Regions from separate parts of the Paenibacillus sp. W2I17 genome, predicted to be linked through region 1. Evidence: riboswitches for the same ligand, from Rfam matches in the RefSeq annotation. Region 1 holds a riboswitch; each other region holds the start of a gene.
The links. A riboswitch is a leader RNA that binds a small molecule or an ion and turns the genes downstream of it on or off. The one in region 1 is predicted to bind thiamine pyrophosphate.

Region 1 (5,187 bases):
TCCGCCTTGAATCTCAGTAGTTCCCGTGACACTAACATTATCAAGAGTCACGTCACCATTTCCTACGGACTCAAGTATCTTCAGCTTACCATTTATTTTGGTGTTTTTTAGAACAACACCTTGGGAACTAATAGTTATATTTCCAGTTACATTACCAAGAGTATATGTACCTGGAGCAGAGAGATTATTACTAGGGGCTTGTTCCCCGCCTCCACTATTTCCACCATTGTTACTTCCGTTCCCTTTATCTCCGGAGCTGCTACCGCTATTTCCCTTACTGTTACCTTCAGAAGGTTTTGCTGTTTCAGGTTTTGCTTCATTTGAATCTTCAGTATCAATCTCTGTCTTGGCAGGAGCCATGTAACTATCATATGTAGACTTATTTATCACAAACTCATATGCAAGTCTCGCTAGCGCCTGTCGATCTGCTATGCCTGATGGATTAAATTTTACTGTTCCATCTTTTTGGACTAATCCTTTGATAAAACCAGATTGATAGGCTAGTGTTACAGAATCTTTCGCCCAGTTGGATACTTGACCCAAATCTGAGAGTTGTGGTTTGGATGTTTGACTCGTTAGATCTTGATTGTCCCAACCAAAGGCTCTAACAAAAAATACAGCCAACTCTTCTCTTGTCACATTTTTATTAGGCGAGAAGCTATCTTTGGAGGTACCTTGAGCAATTCCAGATTTGACAAGTGCACCTACATATCCGGCATACCACTGATCTTCCTTTACATCTCTGAATTGACTTGCTTCGACATTATCAGGCTTTAAATTAAGCGCACCGACCATAATTTTTGCTAATTGAGCTCGTGTTACCGAATCGGAAGGTTTAAATGTCCCATCAGTAAATCCTGTGAGTATTCCTTGTTCTACTAATTTGGTTATTTCTGTTTTGGCATACGAATTATCAATATCAGTAAAAGAAGTTTTAGATGTAGCCACTTCTGCCGATACAGATAAATTGATAGATAACATAGAAACAATCAGAGACGTAGAAAGCATTAACGATAGTTTGTGATTAAACTTTTTCCATTTTGAATTCAAAACTAAAACACACTCCTCAGTAGGCTTCTGGTTGGTAAATCCACTAATATATGAATCTTTAGAACTAATACACCTCCTAATCAATAGGATAATAATACCATGCAAATTCATAAAAACAAGATTAATAAACTATGATTTTACAAAAAAGTTGTTATCCTGAATTGATTTCAATTCTTATTATCTAAATAATTTCGCAATAAAGACAAAACGAACCTACCGAAACAAATATTTTCGGTAGGTTCGTTTTTAAGTAAATTTATATATTCTAGGCTCCAAATCTCTGACGATAACCGCACTTTCGACACAACTCTTCCACAGCTTCGCGCTTGGAGAAGCCATATACCAGATTGTTCGCTCGCTCACCCTCAATAATCTCCGAGAATGACTTCTCGTGCACGTTACCCAGGTTAATCACACCCTCGCCATCGAGACAGCATGGAACCACCGTTCCATCTACAAGCACAGCTGCCTGACTACGCAATGCATGGCAGAAGCCTTTGCCGTCATCTTCAGGTGCATCCAGACTTGGCCACTGGAACTCATGGTCCTGATTCAGGTATACATTCGGGGCAATTTTGACCCCGCTGCCTGGAACTACTTTTTCCTCAATGCGGAAATCCAGATTGAACTCACGTTCCAATACTTCAAGGGTCTCCCGATTTCGATTCATCTGAGCATTTGTGAAGTTATCCTGCGTCAGATTCCAAAGTCGGAATGAGATGATGACATTGTGCTTAACGGCCTCGTGTACAAAGGACAAAATATGACGCAGGTATCCGTCACGGTCTGTTGAACCTTCATGCCCATCGAAGCTGTGCAGGGAGAAATTCATCTGCCGCAGCGCCGGTTTGCCAAGCAATTTATGCTGAGTCTTGGGCAATAGTGTACCATTCGTTGTAATGTTCACCTTGAGTCCCTTCTCATGTGCGGAATCGAGCAACAGATCTATTTTGGGATGCAACAAGGGTTCGCCTTTGACATGTAGATAAATATGATTGGTGTGTGGTTTAACTTGTTCCAGTATATTGTTGAAGACTTCAGGGTCAATGAATCCTTTGGCACGCTGCGTCTGAGGACAGAAGCTGCACGCCAGATTACAGATACTTGTGATCTCAATATATACTTTTTTGAACGTTTTCAACTCGGGTCCCCATTCTGCCTAGGAGGGAGAACAATCCCACCTGCATTTTGTGATCCGGCCTATACGGGCCATCCCTATTATATCGGGTTCATGAGCCGAGGTAAATTGTTCAGTTGTTCGGGTCTAACTCCAAGTTCATCTCAAGAATTCTATTATACTGCCTCTTTACAGTTCAGGTTCGAGTGATATATGCTGAACACATAACTGCATATCTTGAACTTTTGCACTAGGGGAGCCTTGCGGCTGAGACGAATATGACTATTCGGACCCTTTGAACCTGATCTGGATCATACCAGCGGAGGGAAGTGGAGCGGCCTTTTAGTAAGCGGAATTCTTTCATGTATATGTGAAGATAAATTGCGGATCTAACTTACAGACCCACTCATTTCTCCGGAAATGGGTGGGTCTTTTTTTGTTCCTTTTGCAGAGTATAGGATGCCATTGTTATTGCAGCAGTCTGACATCAAGGGGGTGAGGATCAGATGAATAACCATGTAACCATTCACAACATAAGCTTTGCTTTTCCCGAAAAAAGGGATTTCCCCGTGCTCTCCAATGTGTCGCTTCAGGTTCAACAAGGAGAATTTGTCTCGCTCATCGGCTCCAGCGGATCAGGTAAAAGCACGCTCTTCAAGCTGCTCGCAGGCTTGCATGAGCCAACCGTTGGCACCATCGATATAGCTGATGTACCGCAAGGGCAACGGCTCGGACGAGTCGCTTATATGCCGCAGAAAGATCTGCTGTTATCCTGGCGAACCGTCATGGAGAACTGCATGCTGCCTGCCGAGTTGGCACCAGGCCGACAGGACAAGGACAAGTTACGGGCCAACATCCTAGCTGGGTTGGCAAGGTTCGGCCTGTCGGGTTATGAACAGGCCTATCCAGATGAGTTATCCGGCGGAATGCGACAGCGGGTGGCATTGCTACGTACCTTGCTTACAGGCGGGCAGCTCATGTTGCTGGATGAACCCTTCGGTGCACTCGACGCCTTAACCAAACGAGAAATGCATCGCTGGTTGCTGGAGCTGTGGGAGGACTTTGGACAAACCGTGCTGTTCATTACCCATGACATCGAGGAAGCCCTGCTGTTAAGTGACCGTATCATTCTGTTAACTCCAGGGGGGCAAGGTCAGCAGTTGCGGGAGATAACGGTTCCTTTACCACACCCAAGGCATTCGGACATGATCTACGAACCGGCTCTCGTGCAGATGAGGCAACAACTGGAGGAACAATTACATGCAAAATGATAGAGCTGAGGTTAGCGTTTGGACGTGGTGTTCAAAGTGGCTCTCGAGGTCGTTTTCCCAATATGGTCTGTTTATTCTGCTCATGTTCTTATTACTGGCGATCTGGGAAGTGATTGTGCGTATGGGATGGGTGCCCTCCTTCATCATTCCTGCACCCACGGCTATCGCAAGCTCACTGGTTGAGCATCGTCATCTGCTGCTGACCATACATCTGCCTGCTACCTTCATGGAGGTTGCTGTTGGTTTTGGCTTGTCCATAGTGACTGGAATTACGCTGGCAACAGGCATGCATATGAACCGGTCGATTGAAAAGGCCTTGTATCCCTTCATCGTAATCAGTCAGACCATCCCGCTGATTGCCTTGTCCCCCGTATTTATCCTGTGGTTTGGTTACACGTTGTGGAGCAAAGTCGCCGTGGTGTTCCTAATCGCGTTCTTCCCCATTGTGGTCAGTACCTACGATGGACTCCGCCAAGGCGATCCGGAGCAGCGTGAACTGCTGCTCACCATGGGCGCCAGCAAGTGGGATATTTTTTGCAAACTCCAGGTTCCGCTGGCACTTCCCTCTTTTTTCTCGGGGTTAAAGATGTCTGTGGTGTACTGCGTGGTTGGTGCAACGATTGGGGAATGGCTTGGTGGCAGCAAAGGTCTCGGATACTTCAGCCGTCGTATGTCCAGCAACATGAACACGGATGCCATGTTTGCAGCTATTGTGCTGTTATCCCTGCTGGGGATCGTTTTGTTTGCACTGATTGCCTGGCTGGAGAAACGGTTTAGCATACGGCGGCATGGACATGGAGGCAAAAGAAAAGTTGGATAATACTTAGACAGAAATTAGATGTAAATACAAATCAAAACGATGAAATGAGGAACTTCATTTATGAATAACAAAGGTATCTACTCCCTGCTTCCCATCATGCTCATTAGCCTTTTGCTGATCGTCAGTGGATGCAGCACCACGAATACCAGCAATAACACGCCAACAACAGACTCTGCAACTAATGCACAGCAAACAGATCCGTCTGCAACCAAACCAACATCAGACGCCAAAGATAAACTGTCCATCATGCTCGACTGGTACCCGAATGCAGTACACTCCTTCATCTATGTTGCTCAAGAAAAAGGGTACTTCGCAGACCAAGGTCTGGATGTCGAAATTCAGATGCCTGCCGATACCAATGATTCACTCAAACTTGTTGCTGCCGGTAAAATTGATCTGGCCTTAAGCTACCAGCCCCAAATTTTGCTCGCTCGTGGTGAGAACATTCCTGTACGTTCCATTGCTGCTGTTGTTCGCCACCCGCTTGTGCATCTGTTGACCGAAGCAAATGGCAACGTGAGCTCACCCAAAGATCTTGAAGGAAAAACTGTCGGTTATTCTTCGATTCCGCTGTATGAAGCGATGGTTCGTACGATGATTAGCCACGATGGTGGCAACCCAGATAACATGAATCTGGTGGACGTTGGGTTCGATCTGATTCCTTCGCTGGCTTCCGGACAGGCGGATGCAATTATGGGTGGTTTTATTAACCATGAACAATTGATTTTGGAGAAAGAAGGACATGCCATGAAATCGATTAACCCCGTCGATTATGGCGTGCCTGATTATTATGAACTGGTCATGACTGCGAGTGAAGCTGGCATTGAAGCGAAAAAAGACCAGCTTACCCGGTTCGTCAAAGCGATCCAGGAAGGACAAAAATATGTAACGGAGCATCCAGAAGAAGCCTTGAATATTCTGCTCGCTCA
Region 2 (5,187 bases), 230 kb from region 1:
TCCTTCCCTTAGATAAAAATGGACACCGGACCCTAGTCGAATCCGGTTATCAACCGTCTTTCCGCAGCTTGGCGGAAGGGCGGTTATTGGCGTTGAGCAATAAACGACTGTACAGTTCTCAGGCATGTTTCTATAATGGTTTAAATATCTAAAAGATCCAAGACATATACGAACTATAAAAGGGGACTTAGCACATGATCACCATTGGTTGTTTTCACGCTCATTATTCCAACATCGCCTTAATTGAAGAGACGCTTGCTCCTTATGAAGTTGAATTGGTCCATTACGTCGATCCAGGTCTGGACCGTCTTAAACATGACGCTGACTTTTCCGAGGTCGTTATTCACGAGAAGGTAGCCCAGACGCTCCAATGGATCGCTGAGTGTCATGCCGATGCCATTCTGGTCACCTGCACCCTGTTTGCGACAGTACTGGAGCAGGAAGCCACACAGGTCCCTGTGCCTGTGATCGGCATAGATGATCCGTTATTGCAGGAGATGCGGCGAGTACCAGGAGATTACATAATAGCATTCACCAACCCGGCAACCGTTGAAGGAACGATGGCGCGGGTGAATCAGGCATTACAGCAAGAGGATGAGAATGGGCAACTACACGTTGCCAAGACATCTCAGACGGAAGCAGTGTGCATCCCTGGGACATTTGAGTTGATTATGCGTGGAGATCAGCAAGGGTATCTCGAAGCGGTACGTGAAGGATTACAGCAGATTGCTGAGCAGTATCCGGGTAAAGCGGTAGTGGCAGCCCAACTGTCTATGGCTCCCGCCGCTGCACAGGTTACAATAGATCGCGGTATTCCAATCCATAGCCCGCTGGCATTGCTTGCGGCGTATTTGGAGAAGAATTTTGGCCTGGCTCGAGAGTAGAGGCTGATTCGGAGTGAAATAACAGGTTCTGTCTGAACTATGCAACTATGAACTCACTTACTTAGTAACACCACAAATTAACGAGGTGAACTAATATGCGTTTCCTCTATATTGTTTTACTGTTTATAGTAGGTTTTTCCTGCTCCGCATTTCTATACGGAGGAGCACCAAAACTCAGTGACGCTCTTTTATTCGTTATCGCAGGAATTCTGTATAAAATATGGACCACACACAGTCACAAAGCTAATTCTGATAAAGGCTGAGTACGGTTAAGAATACATACATGACATAACACTAAAAAAAGCCGTTCTTCTCTGCAATGACAGAGAGAAACGGCTTTATCTCTATTTCAGACTGCCCAGCTTGCGCTGTACCGGCGCCTAGGAACGTGTCCGATATTCCTCGGCCTTTTCCTGCATGCCCGCTGCTACAGCCTCATTCTCGGACAATCCTTTATCCGCGGCAAAGGCACGAATGTCCTGCGTGATGCGCATGCTACAGAACTTTGGTCCGCACATGGAGCAGAAATGAGCTTCTTTGGCCCCTTCTGCCGGCAGTGTCTCATCATGGTAGGACAGCGCACGTTCAGGGTCCAGTGACAGGTTAAACTGGTCACGCCAGCGGAATTCGAAGCGCGCTTTGGACAATGCATCATCCCGGCGCTGGGCACGTGGATGGCCTTTTGCCAGATCGGCGGCATGAGCTGCGATCTTGTAGGCGATGACCCCTTCCCGCACATCATCCTTGTTGGGCAGGCCCAAATGTTCTTTTGGCGTAACATAACAGAGCATGGACGTGCCAAACCAGCCGATCATGGCCGCACCAATGGCGGATGTGATGTGGTCGTAACCCGGGGCAATGTCGGTCGTCAGCGGCCCCAGCGTATAGAACGGTGCCTCTTTACATATCTCCATCTGCAGATCCACATTCTCCTTGATCTTATGCATCGGCACATGACCCGGGCCTTCAATCATCACCTGCACATCATGCTTCCATGCGATCTGCGTCAGTTCCCCAAGCGTAGCCAGTTCCGCCATCTGTGCTTCATCATTCGCATCATAGATACTGCCAGGACGAAGTCCATCTCCCAGCGAAAACGCTACATCATACCTTTTCATAATCTCGCAGATTTCTTCAAAATGGGTGTACAAAAAATTCTCTTGATGATGCGCCAGGCACCATGCTGCCATAATGGACCCGCCCCGGGACACAATACCTGTCATTCGCTTGGCGGTCATGGGGATATAACGCAGCAGCACACCTGCATGAATCGTAAAGTAGTCCACGCCCTGCTCTGCCTGCTCAATGAGCGTATCACGGTACAACTCCCAGGTCAGCGCTTCCGCTTCGCCATTCACCTTCTCCAGCGCCTGATACAGCGGCACCGTACCAATCGGCACAGGTGAATTGCGGATAATCCACTCCCGGGTGGTATGAATGTTTTTGCCTGTGGACAGATCCATCACCGTATCCGATCCCCAGCGTACCGCCCAGGTCATCTTCTCCACCTCTTCCTCGATGGAAGAGGATACGGCAGAATTCCCTATGTTGGCATTGATCTTCACATGAAAATGACGACCGATCAACATCGGCTCACTCTCCGGGTGATTGATGTTGGATGGCAGAATGGCCCGTCCACTCGCCAGCTCCTGCCGCACAAATTCCGGTTCCACACCTTCACGAATGGCGGCAAACTCCATCTCTGCCGTAATGACTCCCTGTCTCGCGTAGTGCATCTGGGTCACACAGCGTCCTGGCTGTGCCCGCAAGGGTTTGCCACGTAATCCGGGGTACTCTTCGGCGCCAGCTCTCTTCCCTCCGGGCTTCAGTCCATTATCCTCCGGTTTAACCGTACGGCCCTGATAAGCTTCCACATCGCCGCGCTCTGTGATCCAGCGAGTGCGCAGGGCTGGCAAACCTGCGCGGATATCCGCATGAAATGCGGGATCGGTCATCGGGCCGCTCGTATCGTAGACACGCAGCGGTTCGTTATGCTCCACCCCTTGGGGAGTATTCGTGTCATGAAGGGCTATCTCACGCTCCGGTACAGCAATGTCCGGCCGTGAGCCCTGAATGTAGACTTTGCGGCTGCCCGGAAAGGGCTGAACCCGTCCGGCCGCCCCTGTTTCCTTTTCCACCTGCCGATCGTTATGTTCCTGTTCCCTCGCTTGTTGTCCCGTTTGATTTCCTGTACTCATGTTCGCTTGTCTCCTCCTCAGTGTTCGTTCGCTTGTTTGGTTGGGATCGTCATTAGCTCACTTACGTACCTGTCCCAAATCATGCACAATGCAGAGAAGAAAGAGCGATCCTACCTCAGACCAGGGAGACACTTTTCATGTACAGTTCACAACAGACCGGAAGGCAGCACAGATCATGGATCTATGGTGACTTCCCTCATCATCCAAGCCCACTTTCGCAGGTATTGAAAAAGAAGTCGATGGAGTATGTGCTATATCGCCTGTTCCCTGTATATAAAAAAGCCGGTCCCCGAAGGAACCGACTTTTAATGTCCATCACCAATAATGCACCTTTATGAAACTCCTTAACGGAGCCCTACAAGGGTCACATTATGTGGTGGTTGTGGTCATATCGCCGATTACTTCCCTACGCTGGTATGATCCAGATCAGGTGCAAAGGGTCCGGAATCTCATGCGATTCCGTCTCAGTCCGGACAGTTCGGACTCCCCCAGTAACGTTAACAAGTTGCGGCACACACATGCCGCCGTTCATATTCAATGAAGCTGGCCCCGCTGGGCCGTCCATTACAGAGTAGCGCAACCGGAACATAAAAACAACCTTTATATTCCAGAACACCAACTCAATTGGAGAAAAAACTTACATCAACATCAGGATAACATCAGCCCCATTTGCGTAGCAGCATCCTTCAACACAGGTGCGTATTCATGCAATGTCTCCTGCGAGAGTCGACTGACAGGTCCTGAGACCGAGAGCGCAGCTGCAATATTGCCTCTGCGATCCATAATCGGTACAGATACCGCGGCAGCTCCCGGCTCACGTTCCTCATAACTCGTCGCATATCCGTTATCCCGGATATCTCCCATTTGCGCCAAATACACTGCCGGATCAATAAACACCGGCCATTCAGGCCCGTTCATCAGTTCCTCACGATCCTCGTCCGTGGCAAACGCCATCAAAACTTTGCTGGAAGCGCCCACAGACAGCGGGAGTCTAACACCAACGGGAGCGACTCGGCGAATCGCCTGATCACTTTGCACAGCCTGAATCCGTATCCGTTCACTGCCATCACGCAGGTACAGACTCACGGTCTCCCCCAATCGATCTCTCAGTCGCTCCATCGCAGGCAGCAGCAGAATAGCGGGATCATCACTGCGGGACATATGAGCCGACAGCTCCCAGATTCGGATGCCAAGTCGGTACTTCTCTGTTGCTGCATCGCGGATCACGAACCCTCGATCCTCCAGCGTAGCCATCAAACGGTGCACTGTACTTTTGTGCAGGCCAATCTGGCTGGCAATTTCGGTGAGTCCCAGATCACTGCGTGTGGTAAAACATAATAATATATCCAGCGCCCGTTCCACAGCCCGGACGGTTAACTTGCGATCTTCCATGGCATAATGCCCTCCTCATGTTTCATCACATGAAACTTGGTTACATAAATTATATGAGAAACGGTCTCATCTGTAAACCAAAAAGAGCCAAAATCAAAATAGGCCAACGTGTAAATTTTTCCTTTTTATAAGACTTAATCCCCTGTAATTTACACACTAAGGTAATGTTACCCATATATCTTAAGAACTATATAACAATTGCGTAACAAATGCCCTCAATCAATTGACTTTGACTATACGGGAACATACGATAAAGATATATTACATTAAGATATCGCTCTGAAGCAGGCTCTGAAATCGACGCAATTCTCTTTTCATGTCGTTGTTATCTTCAACTGAACTTCAAAGGAGGGGCATTCATGTATCCAACATCCCAGAGCGAAGCCCCGCTGCAAACAAAAGTGTCCGATCTGCCCACTTCCCTATCACCGAGGCTGATTCGGTTCAAACATATTATCGTAGCGTTGCTGCTCTCCGTTGTATTTTTTCTACTGTTTTGTTTTATTGCACTGCATGGTTACATCGCATGGGTATTATCCAATCCTACTGTAGCGCCGGTCTTCTCCAATCCAATGCAGGCCAAGAACATGAAGTACGAAGACATCACGTTCCCGGCAGCAGATGGCAGCCGGACGATGCAGGGATGGTATATACCTGCTGACAACGCTGCAAGCAAAACGATTATCTTCAGTCACGGTTACGGTGCCAACCGG
Region 3 (5,187 bases), 520 kb from region 1:
AAGCTACTTCTCCAGCGAGCAGTACATTGTCTTCAATGGTGCGCCAAGGGAAAAGAGCGGGTTGTTGTGGCATATAACTAATCTTGCCACGCTGTCCCGTTACATTCTGACCGTTCATAAGCACTTGGCCTTCCTGTGGCTTCAGCAGACCGCCGATGATATGGAACAGGGTGCTCTTGCCACAGCCAGAAGGTCCAACGATAGCAACAAACTCGCCTTGCTCCACAGTCATGGACAGGCCGTTCAGAACCGGTAGCTTGCTGCGCCGTTCACGGAATGATGCATGAACATCAACGACGTCCAGTGCAGGTGGAATCGAAGCAGGAGCAGCAGGTCGATTAGGGGTAGCATGGTGAAGCTTTTCACCATGCTTTGGCTCCATTACACTTGCTCCTCGTCCAGGCTGGACTTGTTCATCCTGTTGCCGATTCATATGGTCATCACTTCCTAATATACAGATTACTTGCTTTACTACCGCTTCTGTGGCCGCCAGCGCACGAGCAGCTTCTCCAGCAGGGCAATGAACAGGAAGAGCAGCAAGCTGAGCGCGACAATAATCATGATCGCCACGAATAGGCGGTCCGTACGATAAGCCGACTTTTGCAGCATCATATAATAACCAATACCCTTGTCTGCACCAATCCATTCGGCGATGATGGCACCCATCACGCTATAGGTAGCGGCGATTTTGACACCGGAGAACACGGATGGCAGCGCATGGGGAAGCTCCAGCTTCCAGAAAATCTGATGACGTTTCGCACCAGCCATGCGCATATAGTTCATCATCGCTGCATCTGTACGGGTCAAGCCGTCCATAGCCGCCACTGCAACGGGGAAGAAACAGACCAGGATGATGGTAATCAGCTTGGGCAACAGCCCGAATCCGAACCAGATTAACAGGAGCGGCGCGAGCGCGATAGTTGGGATATTTTGACTAAGAATAAGTAGAGGGTACAGGGCCGACTTGAGAAAAGGAACCAAATGCAGCACCATTGCAATCAGTAATCCAACCGCTGTTCCAGCCGCGAATCCAATCAGCGTTAACTGAATGGTTGCGGAAGCGTGCATACCAAGTCGTTCGGCCTGGGTTGCCGCTTCGCGGGCGATGTCGGATGGTGCAGGCAGCATCCATTTCTCAATATGGAAGAGGGAGACGGCTCCCTGCCATATCGCTATAAAGAGAATAACCGCCACAATGGGCGGCCATACACTTTTGAAATAGGCAGGCATTAGCGATACTTCTCCGTCAGGGTATCCATGCTGAAGCCAGTAGGGCTATGGGCGATTTTGATCTGGGAGATGATGCTTGGGCTGCCAGCCTCCACAAGTACCTCGTGCATTTTACGTACAACTTCCAGCAGTTCCTCCAGTTCACCTTCCATCGTGGTGTCGAGCGCGTTCACCTGATATTTCAGGCCGGATTGCTGAATAACTTCAATGGCGCGATCAACGTAAGGATAAGAGTTCTCGCCATTTGGCGTTTTCGGAATAACCTGAATGCTAAGTAATGTGCTTGCCATGAGAGATCACGGCTCCTTTCGTGATATATAAAATGAACTAATGACTGTTACACTTGCCACTTCGATGACAGAATAACCTTCCAATCGCTGTTATCCCCAGATTTTTTTGATTCCCTTTCTCTAAAGGGAAAATCCGGTGATAAAGGCGACCGCTTCGCTTTTTCACGTTATTTCTGTCCTCTCCGTCCTCGTGTAAATATTAAGTTCGTTTTATATGAGAAATTTTATTGGGGTAAGAACTCGTTTGTATATGCCTTGCTCACATCGATCTGTTCATCAAGCAGTTTTTTGCTAAACATCCAGTCGGTGTAGTTCTGCCACACTTCCTGTTTTTGCTCACCCCAACGCGGGGCGTCATCCGTGTATTTTGGACTGAGCCACTTCTGGCTTGCCAGTACGAGGTCTTTATCCAGATCCGGTACGGCCTTGATCAGAATGTTCGCTGCGTCTTCGGGATGATCAATTGCGTATTGATACCCTTCGGAGGTGGCTTTCAGGAATGCTTTCACCAACTCGGGGTCGTTTTGGATCGTCTGCTCGTTGGTTACGAGGACAGGCGTGTAATAATCCAGTGCATCTGAATAATCCTTCACATATAACATGTCGATTGGTTCCCCGCGCAGTTCGGCTTCAATACCCGTCCATGCGTAGAAAATCCATGCAAAATCAATGTCCCGTTTTACTGCGGTGAAAAAGTCGGCGTCACCCATATTAATGTTTTTCACTTTCGATACATCGGCTCCGTCGCCTTCCATAATGGATTGCATCACGGCTTCTTCGACTGGGGAACCCCAACCGCCATAGGTTTTACCTTCAAAATCTTTCGGTGATTTGATATTCCGATCTGCCGGAGCAGCGAACCCGGATGTATTATGCTGAATAACTGCTGCAATGGAGACGAGAGGAACACCCTGTGTGCGGGCTTGAGTTACACTCTCCTGATAACTTACGCCAAACGGTACTTCATTGGAGGCGACCATCGTATCTGCGCCACCGGCGCCTGGTTGTACAATCTCCACGTTCAAGCCTTCGGCCTTATAAAAACCTTGATCTACAGCCGCATACAGGCCGGTATGATTCGTATTTGGTGTCCAGTCGAGCACCACTTTAATATCTTTCAGGGCGGCAGTGTCACCTTCGTTGCTGCTTTCCGTATTTGTGTTGCCGTTCTGCCCAGCTGGGGCAGCTTCTTTGCCACCACATGCGGCTACAGTCACCATAAGCACGCATAAGAGCAACAATCCCATCGTTTTACGCCATTTCATCTGTGGTTCTCTCCTTCGGTATGTCCGGCCAATTGGCACGGGGTACTCCTTGGCTTCATATCAAATCATCTTGCATAAATCGACAGATTTATACCAGTTGAGATCTGGATAACGTCACTTTTTTTAGCTCTCTGGCTATATAAAAGAACATTAAAAAAGCGTCCCGTATTCCGGGACGCGTGCAGGCGTTAGAGAGGTGGCGTTCAGCCATAGGGCTGTGCCATTTCGATATACTCCGATTCCTACGCTGGCATGATCCAGATCAGGTCTAAGGGTTAGTATCTTGGTGGGATACACTCTCAGCCGGCCAATTCCGACTCCCCTGGGAAACTATGAAGTTACGGGCATTACTAGGTGTAATTATAGGCCAGCGGGTGGAACGTGTCCAGTCAGGAACTGGATGGGGACACGTATGAATTAATCAAGAAGGCCATTATACATATGTGTATCAGCCTGTTTAGATGTGTTATTTTCAATAATTATCGTGGCGAATCATATAAGGAAATCTGGCTGAGTGCAAAAGCATCGGATTTTGGGGCATAACCTACCTGTTTCTGAGTGGTTTCCAGATTCAATCGTTTAAACCGATTATTCGAGATCCCATGCAGTATGGTGAAAGGCTCCAGATTGGTAGCTGTAATGGCTTTGAACATCAAATCACACAAGTCAGCCGGACTAATATACGCGCTCATATCCCTTGCTTCCAGCGCTGGTCCGTCCGGTTGAAAATCATCATATGCACCTATACGTATTGCTACACTTTGTAAACCTTCGGTATACGCAAAATAGGAAGCGAGCGATTCTCCAAAACATTTGCTAACCCCGTACAAATTCCGTGGGCGTGTTGGCATGTCCGGATAGACTTGAGCATCAATGGGATACCCCTCAATCGTCTGTGCACTGCTCGCCAGAATGACTCTTTGCACACCTTGGTCCTTAGCTGCACGGAATACATTAAATGTACCTTTGATATTGATGTCCAACAACGATTCAAAGAATCCGGCATTCGGGGAAGGGTCTCCCGCCAGATGTACTACCACATCCATGCCTTCGCAAGCATGCTGACAGGCTTCAGGGTCTGTCACATCCAGTGTCATGATCTCATGGTCGGTTTCTTGATACGTATGCAGTCTGTCGATATTCAAATCTGTTAGTCGCAGGTGATATGCTTCTGACAAGTGTTGGGACAAGTCCCTTCCAATTTTCCCGGCTGCGCCGGTAATTAAAATGTTCATGAAATCAACTCCAATTCTTAGCGCTGGAAGAACTCAATCCATTCCTTTTCAGGTCCATAGATGAAGAAATAGCGGTAACCGTTAGGCAGTGTAATAATCTCTCCATCAATAAATTCGGCCTCGGTGGCTTGGATGCGTTTGTACTCAGAATCAAGATCGTCCACGTGGATCGCAAAATGGTGTACCGTACCTTCGGAAGGCAGCTTGTCGCTGTATCCTTGAATTAACTCAATCTCAGTCTCATTACTTCCATTGAAGCCAAGGAAGGCGAGCTGAATGACGCCGTTGGTATGGGTTACCCGGTCTTTCAATTCAAGACCAACAATCTCCGTATAGAAACGCAGCGTGGTCTCCAGATCACGCACAGCAATGCCGACGTGGTCAATGCGTTTTTGAAAACTCATAATCCAAATCCTCCTTATACCATGAATCTTTCTACCATTTTAAGGGATATCATAGGGCTGTACTACATGGTTGTCAAATCCGGTTTTAATTTGGGAAAATCATAATTGTTCACAGAATGTTCACTTATGTGGAGGGTTTCCTCATCTCTATAATTACGAAGGTAAACAGAGAGGATGAGAGAATTGCCAACAAGCAAGAAGGAACAAATTATTTTCGGATTAATGATGTGCACAGGAATGGTCTTGATCATGATGTTCTTCAATCTATGGCACAGTGGGTTACTCGGTAAGATGTCCCCGCTTGAGATACTGCTTCAATTCATAGTATGTTTTGTCATCGCGTTTCTGGTGGAGTCTTTCATCGTTGGACCTATAGCGAGAAAGATTGCTTTTTCCTTGCCCTTTGACAAGTCCAACAAGATTATGGGTGTGCTTGCTATATCATTTTTTATGGTGATTGGCATGGTTCTGATCATGTCCTTGTATGGAATGATCTCGGCATATCTTGCGGATCAATTAAGTGGGTCATCCGTACTCCGTACGTATCTCCATACCATTGCTCGTAACTTCAGCCTTGCGCTTCCATATCAGTTAATCATTCTGGGACCGCTCGTCCGATATGTATTTGGTAAATTCATCAAAGGCAATGGCCCTGTAGTGCCCTGTCGTTAACAAAAGTGTGTGATTTGGCTGGCCCTAAGTATTTCCTGGGCAATCTTACGCAAATGAATAGATATTATTCTCACCTCTAATGAAAGGTGAT
Region 4 (5,187 bases), 3.1 Mb from region 1:
GAATAACGATCGGCCTGTTGTCTGAGGATGTTAATTGATCTGTCATGTATGAACCATTCCTTCCACCGGACTACTGGCTGCTGCATAACGCTTTACGGGAATCATGCCTGCCTCATATGCCAATCTACCCGCTTCTACCCCCAATCGCATCGCTTTAGCCATGCTCACTGGATCCCCTGATCCGGATACGGCTGTATTTAACAACACGCCATCGGCACCAAGTTCCATCGCATAAGCAGCATCTTTTGGGGAGCGTAATCCTGCATCCACAATTACAGGTACAACAGCCTGCTCAATGATGATCTCAAGGTTATAGGGATTGATGATGCCTCTGCCAGCTCCGATGGGAGAAGCGCCAGGCATTACAGCATGTACGCCAAGCAATTGTAGCCTTTTGGCCAGAATGACATCATCTGAAATATAAGGCAATACTGTGAAGCCCTTTTCAAGCAAAATTTCGCAAGCCTTGTACGTTTCAATCGGATCTGGGAGCAACGTCATTCCATCTCCAATGACTTCGACTTTTATCATATCACAAAGTCCTGAAGCCCGTGAAAGCTCGGCAATCCGCACCGCCTCTTCCGCAGTGGAAGCCCCCGCCGTATTCGGAAGAAGTGTGTATTTGTCCAAATCCAACGTATCCAGGAAATGCTTCTGATTACGTTCCTCCAGATTCAGACGACGAACAGCAAAGGTTAAAACTTCCGTTTCAGATGCTTCCACAGCCTGACTTTGCACTTCCAGATCCGTAAACTTGCCTGTTCCGAGCAACAATCTGGACTCAAACGTATATTTACCAATGTTCAACATCATCAACCGCCTCCTACAAAATGTACAATCTCAATTCGATCGCCTTCTCTTAATGCCGTTGACTCATGATACTCACGCGTTAAGATATGCTTGTTCAGCTCAACAACTACAGTCTTGACTTGCAGGTCAAAAGATTGGAGCAATTTATCCACACGATTCAATCTGTCTTCAATCTCCATCCGTTGACCATTAACGATGATATTCACTGCACCACTCCCTTTCTGTTCAATCGCTCAGGGCTCAGCGCCTCAATTCCGAGTTCTTCTGAGCTTTTGCCAGCGAGCAACTCAGCGATAAGCCTGCTTGTTATCGCACTAAGCAAGATACCGTTGCGGTAATGTCCAAAGGCGGCGAACAGGCCCGGTATACTCTTGCAAGCACCTATATAAGGCAGTCCATCTGGAGTTGCCGGTCTTACGCCTGCCCACGCTCGTATAAATTGTGCTTCTTTCATCCCAGGCACCCAGTGGGTAGCCGCTGTTAGCAGCTTCTGAACACCCTTTACAGAAACGTTCAGATCCGTTCTGCCTGGCAAACTGGTTGCCCCGAGCCAAACTTCGCCATTGGCTTTGGGAACAATATAGATATCCTCTGCATACACCGTTCTGTCAGGTCTGTACCCTGCATGTTCATCTGAGAACTGAACGGCGGCTATTTCACCTTTTACCGACCACACAGGCAAGCTCAGATTTACATGTCTCATCAACTCTTCACTCTGTAATCCAGCCGCTATAATGACATGTTTGCATTTCATCTCACCGATCGATGTGGTGATCCCCTGCACGCCGTGTTCGTTTGCTTGCACACGTATATCCTGTATGTCCTCCATAACCCGTGCTCCCAATGCTTGAGCGGATTCAGCATATGCCTTCGTTAGACGGACTGGAAGAATTTCACTCTCGTAAGGTCTGTAATAGGCTCCATACGTATCTCTGTTAAGCCATGATGCCTCATGTTGTACAACGGAACTATCCCACCACACCTCATCAGCAGAAGCAGACAAAGCAGACTTCCGATTGTCCTTATAACTACTTAATTCACTGTATGAACGAAAAGGAGTTAGGAATCCCTGGCGTTGCAGACCAACCTCTACCTTGCTGAGTGTAGCCATTAGTACCTTTTGCTCATGAAGTAACTGCCTGCTCTGCCTGGCGAGCTTAGCCATCAAAGGATGAGCAAAATCCTCACTATCTGCCGCCAGCATTCCAGCCGCTGCGCAAGAAGTGCCTCCTGCAATCGCCGAACGCTCTACCAACAGTACATCCTGTCCAAGGGAAGCAAGCTCATACGCAATGGCACATCCAACAACGCCTCCGCCTACAATAATCGTTTCTGCATGAATCTTATCCGGTCTATCAGTAATGATTTTTTTCATCCTCTCATCTCCTTGATTCAGCGGCTCAGACTTTTTGTAGCAACGATAGCCTGCCTTAATAATGCAGCCGACCGATCCGGGGAATCGCTCGCCCATACATTCGAGATCACAGCGGCTCCCTGTGCGCCTGCGGAGCGAATCGCATGAATGTTTCCCGGCTCAATGCCCCCGATCGCAATGACAGGAATGGAGACACCAGAGCACACTTCAGCCAGAGCATATAATCCTCTTGGTTCAAGATCAGGCTTACTGTTGGTTGAGTAGACATGCCCGAAGAAAAGGTAATCGGCTCCCCGTTCTTCAGCGATTTTTGCCTCATCGATTGAATGAACAGATACACCCAGACGAAGTCGCTGCACATTGCTTCTAACAGCAGGGTTATAGTTACGTATCGCATCTTGCCCCCAATGTACACCGCCATAGATGTCATTCTGTGGTGGCAGTTCTGAACCATTGATAACGATGCGACAAGATGGAACGCCAACGCTACGCAGACTTTCAGCCCAACCGATCTTGTCTTGCCATGAGAGTTGTTTCTCTCGTATATGGATGTAGTTCACCCATGGCCAAACGTCCTTTGCAGCTTTTACAAAAGATCCTTGATCCCCCGTACCCGTAGATACAACATGCAATTCAAATGATTCGTGAACATGTTCATGAGAAATTACCGTACTGTTCATCTCCTTCCAGGCGTGAATGCTATGAAAACACAAAAAAGCCACTCCCGTAGGGGAGTGGCTGCGTATTAATTATAGGACCAGATGACTGACTGATACATACAGTTCATTTCGTGCAATAAAGCTATAGACCTTATAGCCATAACGTTATACACGCAACTGCATGTTTCAATTCGTTAAGCAGACGGTTGAAATCCTTTTCAGTTGCCGTTTGCTCACGTCATTCACTGAAACGCGCTCGCCACTTCCCTACGCTGGTATGATCCAGATCAGGTGCAAAGGGTCCAGAATCGCATTCTTCCATCTCAGCCGCATCGTGCGGCCCCCCTAGTGTTCATATGAAGTTGTAGCCTATATTACCATAGACGGATTTTTTTGTCACCGTCATTTCTGTTAAACATTGTCTTGAATCGTCTAGTTTTTCTCAGACCATTCTTCGACATTCCATGTTTTGGTAACCCAACCCTCGTAGAAATCAGGTTCATGAGATACAAGTAACACCGTTCCCTTGAATTCTTGCAAAGCACGCTGCAACTCCGCTTTGGCTGTGACATCGAGATGGTTTGTCGGCTCATCGAATAAAATCCAGTTGCTTTCACGCATCAAGAGTTTGCATAAACGAACCTTGGCTTGCTCTCCACCACTCAGCATGTTAAGCGGACGGGTAATGTGCTCATTTTTCAACCCGCAGCGTGCCAGATGACCCCGGACCTCATTCTGGGTCAAATGTGAAAACTCATTCCAGACATCCTCAATCGGCGTGATATTTCCAGCACGGACTTCCTGCTCAAAATAGGCCGTTTCGAGATAATCTCCCAAGAAAGTCTTTCCACTGAGTGGAGATATTTTTCCCAGGATGGTTTTCAACAGCGTCGATTTACCCACACCATTACAACCTACGATGGCAATTTTCTCACCACGTTCAATTGTCATTGTCATCTTAGGCAGCAAAGGATACGTATATCCAATTTCAAAATCAATGCCCTCAAAGACCGTTTTGCTGCTCGCACGGGCATCCTTGAATTTGAACGTTGGTTTAGCTGCTTCATCTGGACGATCAATACGTTCAATTCTGTCCAGCTGTTTCTCCCGGCTCTTCGCTCGACCTGAAGTTGAAGCACGTGCCTTGTTACGCTGAATGAAATCTTCCTGCTTCTTGATGTACTCTTGCTGCTTCTCGTATGCATCAATATGCTGGGCTTTATTCATATCAGCCATCTCGAGGAACTTGTTATAGTTCGCTGCATATCTCGTTAATTTGGCAAATTCCAAATGATAAATGACATTTACGACTTCATTCATGAATTCCGTGTCATGGGAGATTAAGAGAAACGCGTGTGGGTAGTCCTTCAGGTAACGTGACAGCCATTCAATGTGCTCTACATCCAGATAGTTGGTCGGCTCATCCAGTAAAAGAGCTGTAGGTTTCTCGAGCAGAAGCTTGGCAAGAAGCACCTTGGTACGTTGTCCACCACTTAGAGCTGCGACATCTCGATCCAGACCAATTGCGGATAAACCAAGACCATTGGCCATCTCTTCCACTTTTACGTCAATCAGATAAAAATCGCCCTGTTCCAGTTGTTCCTGAATATCGCCCATCTCTTCCAGCAACTGCTCCAGCTTATCTGGATCTGCATCTGCCATCTGGTCCGTAATATTCATCATTTCTTTTTCCAATTCAAGCAACGGAAGGAATGCATCCTTAAGCACGTCACGAATGGTTTTGCCTGGCGTAAGCTTCGTGTGCTGATCCAGATATCCATAACGGACCTTAGGTGTCCATTCCACTTTTCCACTATCTTTAAGCAATTTACCGGTAAGGATGTTCATTAATGTGGATTTACCCACACCATTGGCACCAACAAGTCCTACGCGCTCTCCGGCAAGTAAACGAAACGATACATTTTTAAATAACGTGCGATCTCCAAAATTGTGACTTACGTTCTCTACTGACAATAAACTCATAAGATGAGGTTGCTCCTATCTATTAGACATTACTTTTGTTATATTGTTCCGAAACCCTATTCTAGCACAGGTCCAGTCTTTTCTGAAAGTAATGTAAACAGTTCAGGAACCTCTTACATGATTTTGTCATACAGGCTAACCTAACGATTAGAGCATTTATATTCGAAATAGCCTTGTGCAGCTGCTTGTCTTGCGTCTGTGAACACCTCTTCAGCACGGTAACCATTACCACATGTGGAGGGGTAATAGTACCTGATACCCGTTAAAGGATCTACCCCACCTACGATGGCCGTTTTCTTCACAAGTCTGCCTCCACCAATTGCATAATTGTTAATCTTCTGGTCACCCACACCTATGCCT

Region 2: it holds a riboswitch for thiamine pyrophosphate, as region 1 does, so the genes downstream of both, thiC (phosphomethylpyrimidine synthase ThiC) here and QF041_RS15965 (ABC transporter ATP-binding protein) in region 1, are expected to answer to the same signal.
Region 3: it holds a riboswitch for thiamine pyrophosphate, as region 1 does, so the genes downstream of both, QF041_RS18375 (ABC transporter substrate-binding protein) here and QF041_RS15965 (ABC transporter ATP-binding protein) in region 1, are expected to answer to the same signal.
Region 4: it holds a riboswitch for thiamine pyrophosphate, as region 1 does, so the genes downstream of both, QF041_RS02385 (thiamine phosphate synthase) here and QF041_RS15965 (ABC transporter ATP-binding protein) in region 1, are expected to answer to the same signal.

The regions. Positions count from the first base shown of each region.
Region 1 is NZ_JAUSXM010000001.1:3,601,230-3,606,416, forward strand. Features, by position in the region: gene QF041_RS15955 (S-layer homology domain-containing protein) at 1-1,050, opposite strand, end outside; gene QF041_RS15960 (radical SAM/SPASM domain-containing protein) at 1,316-2,191, opposite strand; TPP riboswitch at 2,410-2,512, shown strand; gene QF041_RS15965 (ABC transporter ATP-binding protein) at 2,674-3,438, shown strand; gene QF041_RS15970 (ABC transporter permease) at 3,428-4,258, shown strand; gene QF041_RS15975 (ABC transporter substrate-binding protein) at 4,319-5,187, shown strand, end outside.
Region 2 is NZ_JAUSXM010000001.1:3,830,719-3,835,905, forward strand. Features, by position in the region: gene QF041_RS16920 (hypothetical protein) at 1-16, shown strand, start outside; gene QF041_RS16925 (hypothetical protein) at 195-884, shown strand; gene thiC (phosphomethylpyrimidine synthase ThiC) at 1,265-3,082, opposite strand; TPP riboswitch at 3,469-3,582, opposite strand; gene QF041_RS16935 (IclR family transcriptional regulator) at 3,731-4,474, opposite strand; gene QF041_RS16940 (alpha/beta hydrolase) at 4,834-5,187, shown strand, end outside.
Region 3 is NZ_JAUSXM010000001.1:4,118,854-4,124,040, reverse strand. Features, by position in the region: gene QF041_RS18390 (ABC transporter ATP-binding protein) at 1-382, opposite strand, end outside; gene QF041_RS18385 (ABC transporter permease) at 472-1,230, opposite strand; gene QF041_RS18380 (thiamine-binding protein) at 1,230-1,520, opposite strand; gene QF041_RS18375 (ABC transporter substrate-binding protein) at 1,745-2,785, opposite strand; TPP riboswitch at 3,007-3,119, opposite strand; gene QF041_RS18370 (NAD-dependent epimerase/dehydratase family protein) at 3,265-4,020, opposite strand; gene QF041_RS18365 (VOC family protein) at 4,038-4,424, opposite strand; gene QF041_RS18360 (DUF2798 domain-containing protein) at 4,599-5,096, shown strand.
Region 4 is NZ_JAUSXM010000001.1:515,330-520,516, reverse strand. Features, by position in the region: gene QF041_RS02405 (ThiF family adenylyltransferase) at 1-86, opposite strand, end outside; gene QF041_RS02400 (thiazole synthase) at 43-810, opposite strand; gene thiS (sulfur carrier protein ThiS) at 813-1,016, opposite strand; gene thiO (glycine oxidase ThiO) at 1,013-2,185, opposite strand; gene QF041_RS02385 (thiamine phosphate synthase) at 2,203-2,898, opposite strand; TPP riboswitch at 3,092-3,201, opposite strand; gene QF041_RS02380 (ABC-F family ATP-binding cassette domain-containing protein) at 3,277-4,827, opposite strand; gene QF041_RS02375 (hypothetical protein) at 4,968-5,187, opposite strand, start outside.